Linked DNA regions of Azoarcus sp. CIB. The protein of the gene in region 2 interacts with the protein of the main gene of each other region in a pairwise test. Links are inferred from orthologs where the notes say so. Each region holds a gene or a part of one and is shown on either strand. Other genes may lie near its edges.

Region 1 (3,711 bases), 4.1 Mb from region 2 along the record:
GATCGGTGATCGAACCGCGACCCGGCACGATGGGCAGCAGCGCGATGCGGTTGTCCTCGGCGCGGGTGTGGTAATAGTCGTAGCGCACGACCTGGAGGAACCAGAAGCGCGCGACCAGCAGGCCGAAGCACACCGCGATGAAGATCCCCGCGATCAGGACGCGGCGGCGGAAGCGCCCCAGTTCCTCGTCGGGGGTACGGAATTCCATCATTGGATCAGATCGGCCGATTGTCGTCCCGGTCCACCGGCTGGTACTGCGGCAGCAGCAACAGGTAGTTCAGCGGCACCCACAGCGCCGCGCTCGTCAGGCTGGACAGGAAGTACCACCACCCGGGGAATTCGGCGCCGGCGAGGAGGCGCACGACGACCATGATCACCTGCGTCAGCAGCAGCAGCGGGAACATCTGCAAGGCCTGCTGCGTCGGCGGGAACCACAGCACGCGGCGCGACACCGAGGTTGCCAGATAGCACAGCACGACGTAGGCGAGGGCGTGCTGACCCATTGCGGCGCCGTGGCCGATATCGACCAGCACACCGAACAGGAATCCCGCCCCCATGCCGACGCGCAAGGGCTCGCGGATCGACCAGAAGGCCAGCACCAGCGCGACCCAGTCGGGCACGCCGGGCGTGAGGCCGGTCGGGATGTAGCTCAGCGCAAGCGCGACCAGCAGGCTCAGGTAGGCGAACCAGGTCTTGGCGGGCAGCAGGATGCGGCTGGAACGGTGGGTCGGTTGCATCGCTTACCCCTTGAGGCCCTTGCGCGCTTCGGGTTCCGGCTCCGGCGCAGGACGCGGCGGCGGCGGCTCGGCGCGCCCCAGCAGCCGCACCTGGGTCGTGCGCTCGACCCCGGCGACCGGTTCGCACACGATCACCGCGAAAGTCTGCCCGTCGCGATCGACGCTGACGACGTCGGCCACCGGCAAGCCGGCGAGGAAGAGCCCGTCGAGGCCCGAAGTCACGAGACGGTCGCCCACACGCACGTCCGCACCCGACAGCGTGAAGCGCAGCTCCAGCCGTCCCTGGCCGGCTCCGGCGAGCACGCCACGCAAACCGTTCCGCGCGACCTGCACCGGCACCGCCTGGTCCTTGTCGGTCAGCAGCGTCACCTCGGCCTGCACCGGATACACGCGCGTGACCTGGCCGATCATGCCCTGTTCATTGACGACCGCCATGCCGGCCTCGACGCCCTGCTGGCTGCCGCGATTGAGGATCACCTTGAGATCGAACGGGTCCGGCGCGTCGTAGAGAATCTCGGCGGCGACGCTCTTCGCCGCGACCGCCGGGCCCATGTCGAGAAGGCCGCGCAGGCGGCTGTTCTCTTCCTCGAGCTGCTCGAAACGCAGCAGGCGCTGCGCCGCTTCCAGCTCGCGCCCGCGCAACGCGGCGTTATCCTTCTGCACCTCGACGAGGGTCCCGAAATACACCGCCGCGTTGCGCACGAAGTCAGCCGGTGCGGCGGCGGCCATCTGCAGCGGCCAGGTCGCCACCGACAGCGCCTGGCGCACCACTTCGAGGTAGCGGAACCTCAGGTCGGCGACCAGCATCGCCAGGCACACCGACACCAGCACCAGCAGCCGCACCAGCGGCGTGGGTCCTTGCTTGAAGATAGGCGGAGACGGATGACCGGCGAGGGACATCGTGAGGCGTGTGTGGCGGAGTGCGGCAGACCCGGAAGCCCGCCGCAACAACGCGACTTACTCGGACGCGAAGATGGACCCGAGCTTGTCCATCTTTTCCAGCGCCATGCCGCAGCCCCGCGCGACGCAGGTCAGCGGCTCCTCGGCAACGATCACCGGCAGACCGGTCTCTTCCATCAGCAGGCGATCGAGGTCGCGCAGCAACGCGCCGCCGCCGGTCAGCACCATGCCGCGGTCGGCGATGTCGGCACCCAGTTCGGGCGGGGTCTGTTCGAGGGCGATCTTCACCGCCGAAACAATCTGGTTGAGCGGCTCGGTGAGCGCCTCGAGGATCTCGTTCGACGAGATCGTGAAACTCCTCGGAATGCCTTCGGCGAGGTTGCGCCCCTTCACTTCCATCTCGCGCACTTCGGAGCCCGGGAAGGCCGAGCCGATGTTCTTCTTGATGTTCTCGGCGGTCGTATCGCCGATCAGCATGCCGTAGTTGCGGCGGATGTAATTGACGATCGAGTCGTCGAACTTGTCGCCGCCCACGCGCACGGAGCCGGCGTACACCATGCCGCCCAGCGAGATCACACCCACTTCGGTGGTGCCGCCGCCGATATCGACGACCATCGAACCGGTCGCGTCCGACACCGGCAGGCCGGCGCCGATCGCCGCCGCCATCGGTTCCTCGATCAGGTACACCTGCGACGCACCCGCCGCCAGCGCCGCGTCGCGGATCGCACGGCGCTCGACCTGGGTCGAACCGCAGGGCACGCAGATGATGATGCGCGGGCTCGGCGAGAACATGCGCGAGTCGTGCACCTTCTTGATGAACTGCTTGATCATCTGCTCGGTGACGACGAAATCGGCAATCACGCCGTCCTTCATCGGGCGGATCGCGGTGATGTTGCCCGGCGTCTTGCCCAGCATCTGCTTCGCCGCATGGCCGACCGCCTGGATCGTGCGCTTGGCGTTGGGCCCGCCCTCGGTACGGATCGCGACGACGGACGGCTCGTCGAGCACGATGCCCTTGCCGCGCACGTAGATCAGCGTGTTCGCGGTGCCAAGGTCAATGGCCAGATCGTTGGAGAAATAGGAACGAAGGAAGCCAAACATGCGGAAAATCCCGAAACCGGTGAGGAAGGTGGGCGGTGGGGCTGATGCCCGGCCGGACTGGCGGCAAACGAGTATGATAACCTACAAATCTTTGTGATTTAAGCGGGTTTTGTTTCCTCATGTCGCTTACCACTGAACAGGTCCTGCGCATCGCCGGACTCGCGCGCATCGCACTCGCCGATGGCGACGTCGAGGCCACGCGCGCCAAACTGAACGGAATCTTCGGCCTGATCGAACAGATGCAGGCGGTCGACACCAGCGGCGTCGAACCGATGAGCCACCCGCAGGACGTCGCACAGCGCCTGCGTGCCGATGTCGCGACCGAAGCGGACCGCCGCGAGGCCTTCCAGCGCGTCGCCCCGCAGACCGAAGCGGGCCTCTACCTCGTCCCGAAGGTCATCGAGTAAGCCATGATCAACGCCAGCCTCACCGAACTGCGCGCCGCACTCGACGCGAAGCGGATCTCCAGCGTCGAGCTCGCGACGCTCTTCCTCGACCGCATCGCCGCGCAGAACCCGGCGCTCAACGCCTTCATCACCGTCGACCGCGACGGCGCCCTCGCGGCCGCCCGTGCCGCCGACGCCCGCATCGCCGCCGGCAACGCCGGCCCGCTCACTGGCATCCCGCTCGCGCACAAGGACGTGTTCTGCACCGAAGGCGTGCTCACGACCTGCGGCTCGAAGATGCTGTCGAACTTCGTCAGCCCGTATGACGCCCACGTCGTCTCGCTGCTCAAGGCCGCCGGTGCGGTCAACCTGGGCAAGACCAATATGGACGAGTTCGCGATGGGCTCGTCGAACGAGAACTCGCACTACGGTCCGGTGAAGAACCCGTGGGACACCGCCCGCATCCCGGGCGGCTCCTCCGGCGGCTCGGCTGCCGCGGTCGCCGCGCGCCTCGCCCCGATCGCCACCGGCACGGACACCGGCGGTTCGGTGCGCCAACCCGCCGGCCACACCGGCATCACCGGCAT
Region 2 (3,000 bases):
CCCTCGAGCAGCGGGCTCACGGCGGCCTGCTCGGCGGCGATGCGTGCGCGGTCCATGCCGGAGGCTTCGGCCGAACCCATCATCGCGCGGCCCATCTCGCCCATTGCGGTGCGCACGTCCTGGAAGTCGACGTTCACCAGGCCCGGCACATTGATGATCTCGGCGATGCCGCCAACGGCGCTGCGCAGCACGTTGTCGGCGGAGCGGAAGCAGTCCTCGAAGCCGGCGTCGTCGCCGTACACTTCGAGCAGCTTGTCGTTGAGGACGATGATCAGCGAGTCGACGTAGCGGGTCAGCTCCTCGACGCCGCTTTCCGCGACGCGCAGGCGGTTCTCGAAGTCGAAGGGCTTGGTCACGACCGCGACGGTCAGGATGCCCATCTCCTTGGCGATCTCGGCCACGACCGGCGCCGCGCCGGTGCCGGTGCCGCCGCCCATGCCGCCGGTGATGAAGCACATGTGGGCGCCGTCGAGCGCCGCAGCGATCGCTTCGCGCGAATCCTGCGCCGCGGCACGGCCGGCTTCGGGCTTCGAGCCGGCGCCCAGGCCCGAGTTGCCCAGCTGGATCTTGTTCGGGGCGAGGCAGCGATGGAGCGCCTGCGCATCGGTGTTGGCGACGATGAATTCGACGCCCTGCACCCCTTCCCGGATCATGTGATCGACGGCATTGCCGCCGGCGCCGCCGACACCGATCACCTTGATGATCGTGCCGGTCTGCTCCTTCTCAACGATTTCAAACATTTGCCTCGCCTCCTGAAAAACAACCCCGATACGCACCGAGCCGCCGCCGAGTCTACATCTAGTAATAAATCAAAAGTTTACAACTAAATAAGGGGACCTGATCAACAACTCATTCAATTTGGCTGAAAAATTCCACGCCGTTCCGTCAAAAATTCTTCTCGAACCACGCCTTCATGCGGCCGAACACCTGCTTCACGCTCCGGGTGTCGCGCGCGAGCATGCCGCGGCGGCGCTGGGCATGGCCTTCCATGACCAGGCCCATGGCTGTGGCATAGCGCGGATGGCACACGACATCCGCAAGGCCTCCCGAATACTGCGGTGCGCCCACGCGCACCGGCATGTGGAACACTTCCTCGCCGAGTTCGACCATGCCGAGCATCACGGACGAGCCACCGGCGAGCACGATGCCCGAGGAGAGCAGCTCTTCGTAGCCGCTGCGACGCAGCTCGGCCTGCACGAGTTCGAACAGTTCGGACACGCGCGGCTCGATGACGTCGGCGAGACGCTGGCGCGACAGCGGACGCGGCGGGCGGTCGCCGACGCCGGGTACCTCGATCATTTCCTCGGGATCGGCCAGCGTGTGCATCGCGACGCCGTGGCGGATCTTGATCTCCTCGGCTTCGGAGGTCGGCGTGCGCAGTGCCATCGCGATGTCGTTGGTGATCTGGTCGCCCGCGACCGGCAGCACCGCCGTGTGGCGGATCGCGCCGTGCGTGAAGACCGCGATGTCGGTCGTGCCGCCGCCGATGTCAACGAGGCACACGCCCAGTTCCTTCTCGTCCTCGGTCAGCACCGCATAGCTCGAGGCGAGCGGCTGCAGGATGAGATCCATGACCTCGAGTCCGCAGCGGCGCACGCACTTGATGACGTTCTGGGCCGCCGACACGGCGCCGGTGACGATATGCACCTTGACCTCGAGCTTGACGCCGCTCATGCCGATCGGCTCGCGCACGCCGCCCTGCCCGTCGATGATGAATTCCTGGGTGAGCGTGTGCAGGATCTGCTGTTCCGCGGGCACCGGCATTGCACGGGCGACCTCGATCACGCGCTCGACGTCGAGCGGGGTGACCTCCTTGTCCTTGATCGCGACCATGCCGTTGGAGTTGAAGCTCTTGATGTGACTGCCGGCGATCCCGGTATAGACGTCGCGGATCTTGCAGTCGGCCATCAGCTCGACTTCCTGGATCACGCGCGAGATCGCATCGACGGTGGCCTCGATGTTCACGACCACGCCGCGCTTCAGGCCGCTGGTCGGCTGCGTACCGACGCCCACGACGTTGAGCCGCCCGTCGGGACGAACCTCCGCGACCATGCACGTGACCTTGGCGGTACCGATGTCCAGCCCGACGATCAGGTCCTTGTATTCCTTGCTCATTGCTTGCCTTTCGCTGCCTTGAAGTCCCCCACCGGGGTGAGGGCGAATCCGCTCGGGTAGCGGAGATCCGCTACCGCCACTTGCACACCAACCTTTTCCTTCGCCTGCGACCAGGCGCTCACGAAGCGCTCCAGGCGCTCGCCGATCGGCGCCTTTTCCTGGTCACGGCCGAGCATGATCACCATGCCGTCGTCGAGCTTGAGCTCCCACGCCTCGCGCGCAGAGAGCGCGAGACCGACGAGCTTGCGGCCGAGCGGCTCGAGCATCGCGCCGAATTCGCGGTGCTTCGCCTGGATATAGGCAGCCGACCCCTGCGGCCCGGAGAAGGACGGCAGTTCGGCGTTGCTCGCCGCGACGAAGACCTCGCCCTGGCGGTTGACGAGCTGCGAATCGCCGCTTTCGGACACAGTCCAGTAGGCCGCGGCCTGGTGTTCTTCGAGGCGCAGTTCCAGCACGTCGGGCCAGCGGCGGCGGACTTCGGCGCGCCGGACCCAGGGCAGTTTCTCGAAGGTCTCGCGCACGGTTTCGAGGTCCACCGAGAAGAAGTTGCCGTGGATCGCACTGCGGGCCACGTATTCGAGCTGTTCGGTGGTCACCTGCGCGGGAGGCGTCAACACGACCACCTCGCGCAGCGGAAACAGGGGACGCGACAGGAACCACGCAACGAACGCGTAGCCGAACGCAACCGCCGCGAACAGCATCAGGATGTCCGAGAACAGGTTAAGCACGGCCGGCCGATGCCACACGCCCTCGCGCTCATGCGCGCGACCGGGCATCCGGCTCGTGCCGGAAAGCCCGCGCGCAGCAAGCGGAGAACGCAGGCGGAATTCAGCCAAGGCGGGCATCCTCCAGGATCGAGAGACACAGCTGGGTGAAGTCCATGCC

The links. The genes of interacting proteins can lie anywhere in the genome.
Region 1: the proteins of ftsA (region 2) and AzCIB_RS00505 interact in binary tests that used the Escherichia coli proteins (3 or more experiments, as listed by UniProt). The link is inferred for Azoarcus sp. CIB from one-to-one orthologs.

Annotation. Positions count from the first base shown.
Region 1 is NZ_CP011072.1:119,756-123,466, reverse strand. What follows is about bases 717-3,640. They hold AzCIB_RS00505 (rod shape-determining protein), read right to left. Parts: upstream 2,739-3,640; coding sequence 1,695-2,738; downstream 717-1,694. Other genes in these bases: gatA (Asp-tRNA(Asn)/Glu-tRNA(Gln) amidotransferase subunit GatA), read left to right, coding at 3,149-3,640; gatC (Asp-tRNA(Asn)/Glu-tRNA(Gln) amidotransferase subunit GatC), read left to right, coding at 2,858-3,145; mreC (rod shape-determining protein MreC), read right to left, coding at 741-1,637; mreD (rod shape-determining protein MreD), read right to left, coding at 717-737. Also shown: mrdA (penicillin-binding protein 2), read right to left, coding at 1-211; more of mreD, read right to left, coding at 216-716; more of gatA, read left to right, coding at 3,641-3,711. UniProt on the Escherichia coli protein: Forms membrane-associated dynamic filaments that are essential for cell shape determination. Acts by regulating cell wall synthesis and cell elongation, and thus cell shape.
Region 2 is NZ_CP011072.1:4,228,450-4,231,449, forward strand. It holds ftsA (cell division protein FtsA), read right to left. Parts: upstream 2,116-3,000; coding sequence 886-2,115; downstream 1-885. Other genes in the region: ftsZ (cell division protein FtsZ), read right to left, coding at 1-740; AzCIB_RS18910 (cell division protein FtsQ/DivIB), read right to left, coding at 2,112-2,960; AzCIB_RS18915 (D-alanine--D-alanine ligase), read right to left, coding at 2,944-3,000. UniProt on the Escherichia coli protein: Essential cell division protein that assists in the assembly of the Z ring. May serve as the principal membrane anchor for the Z ring.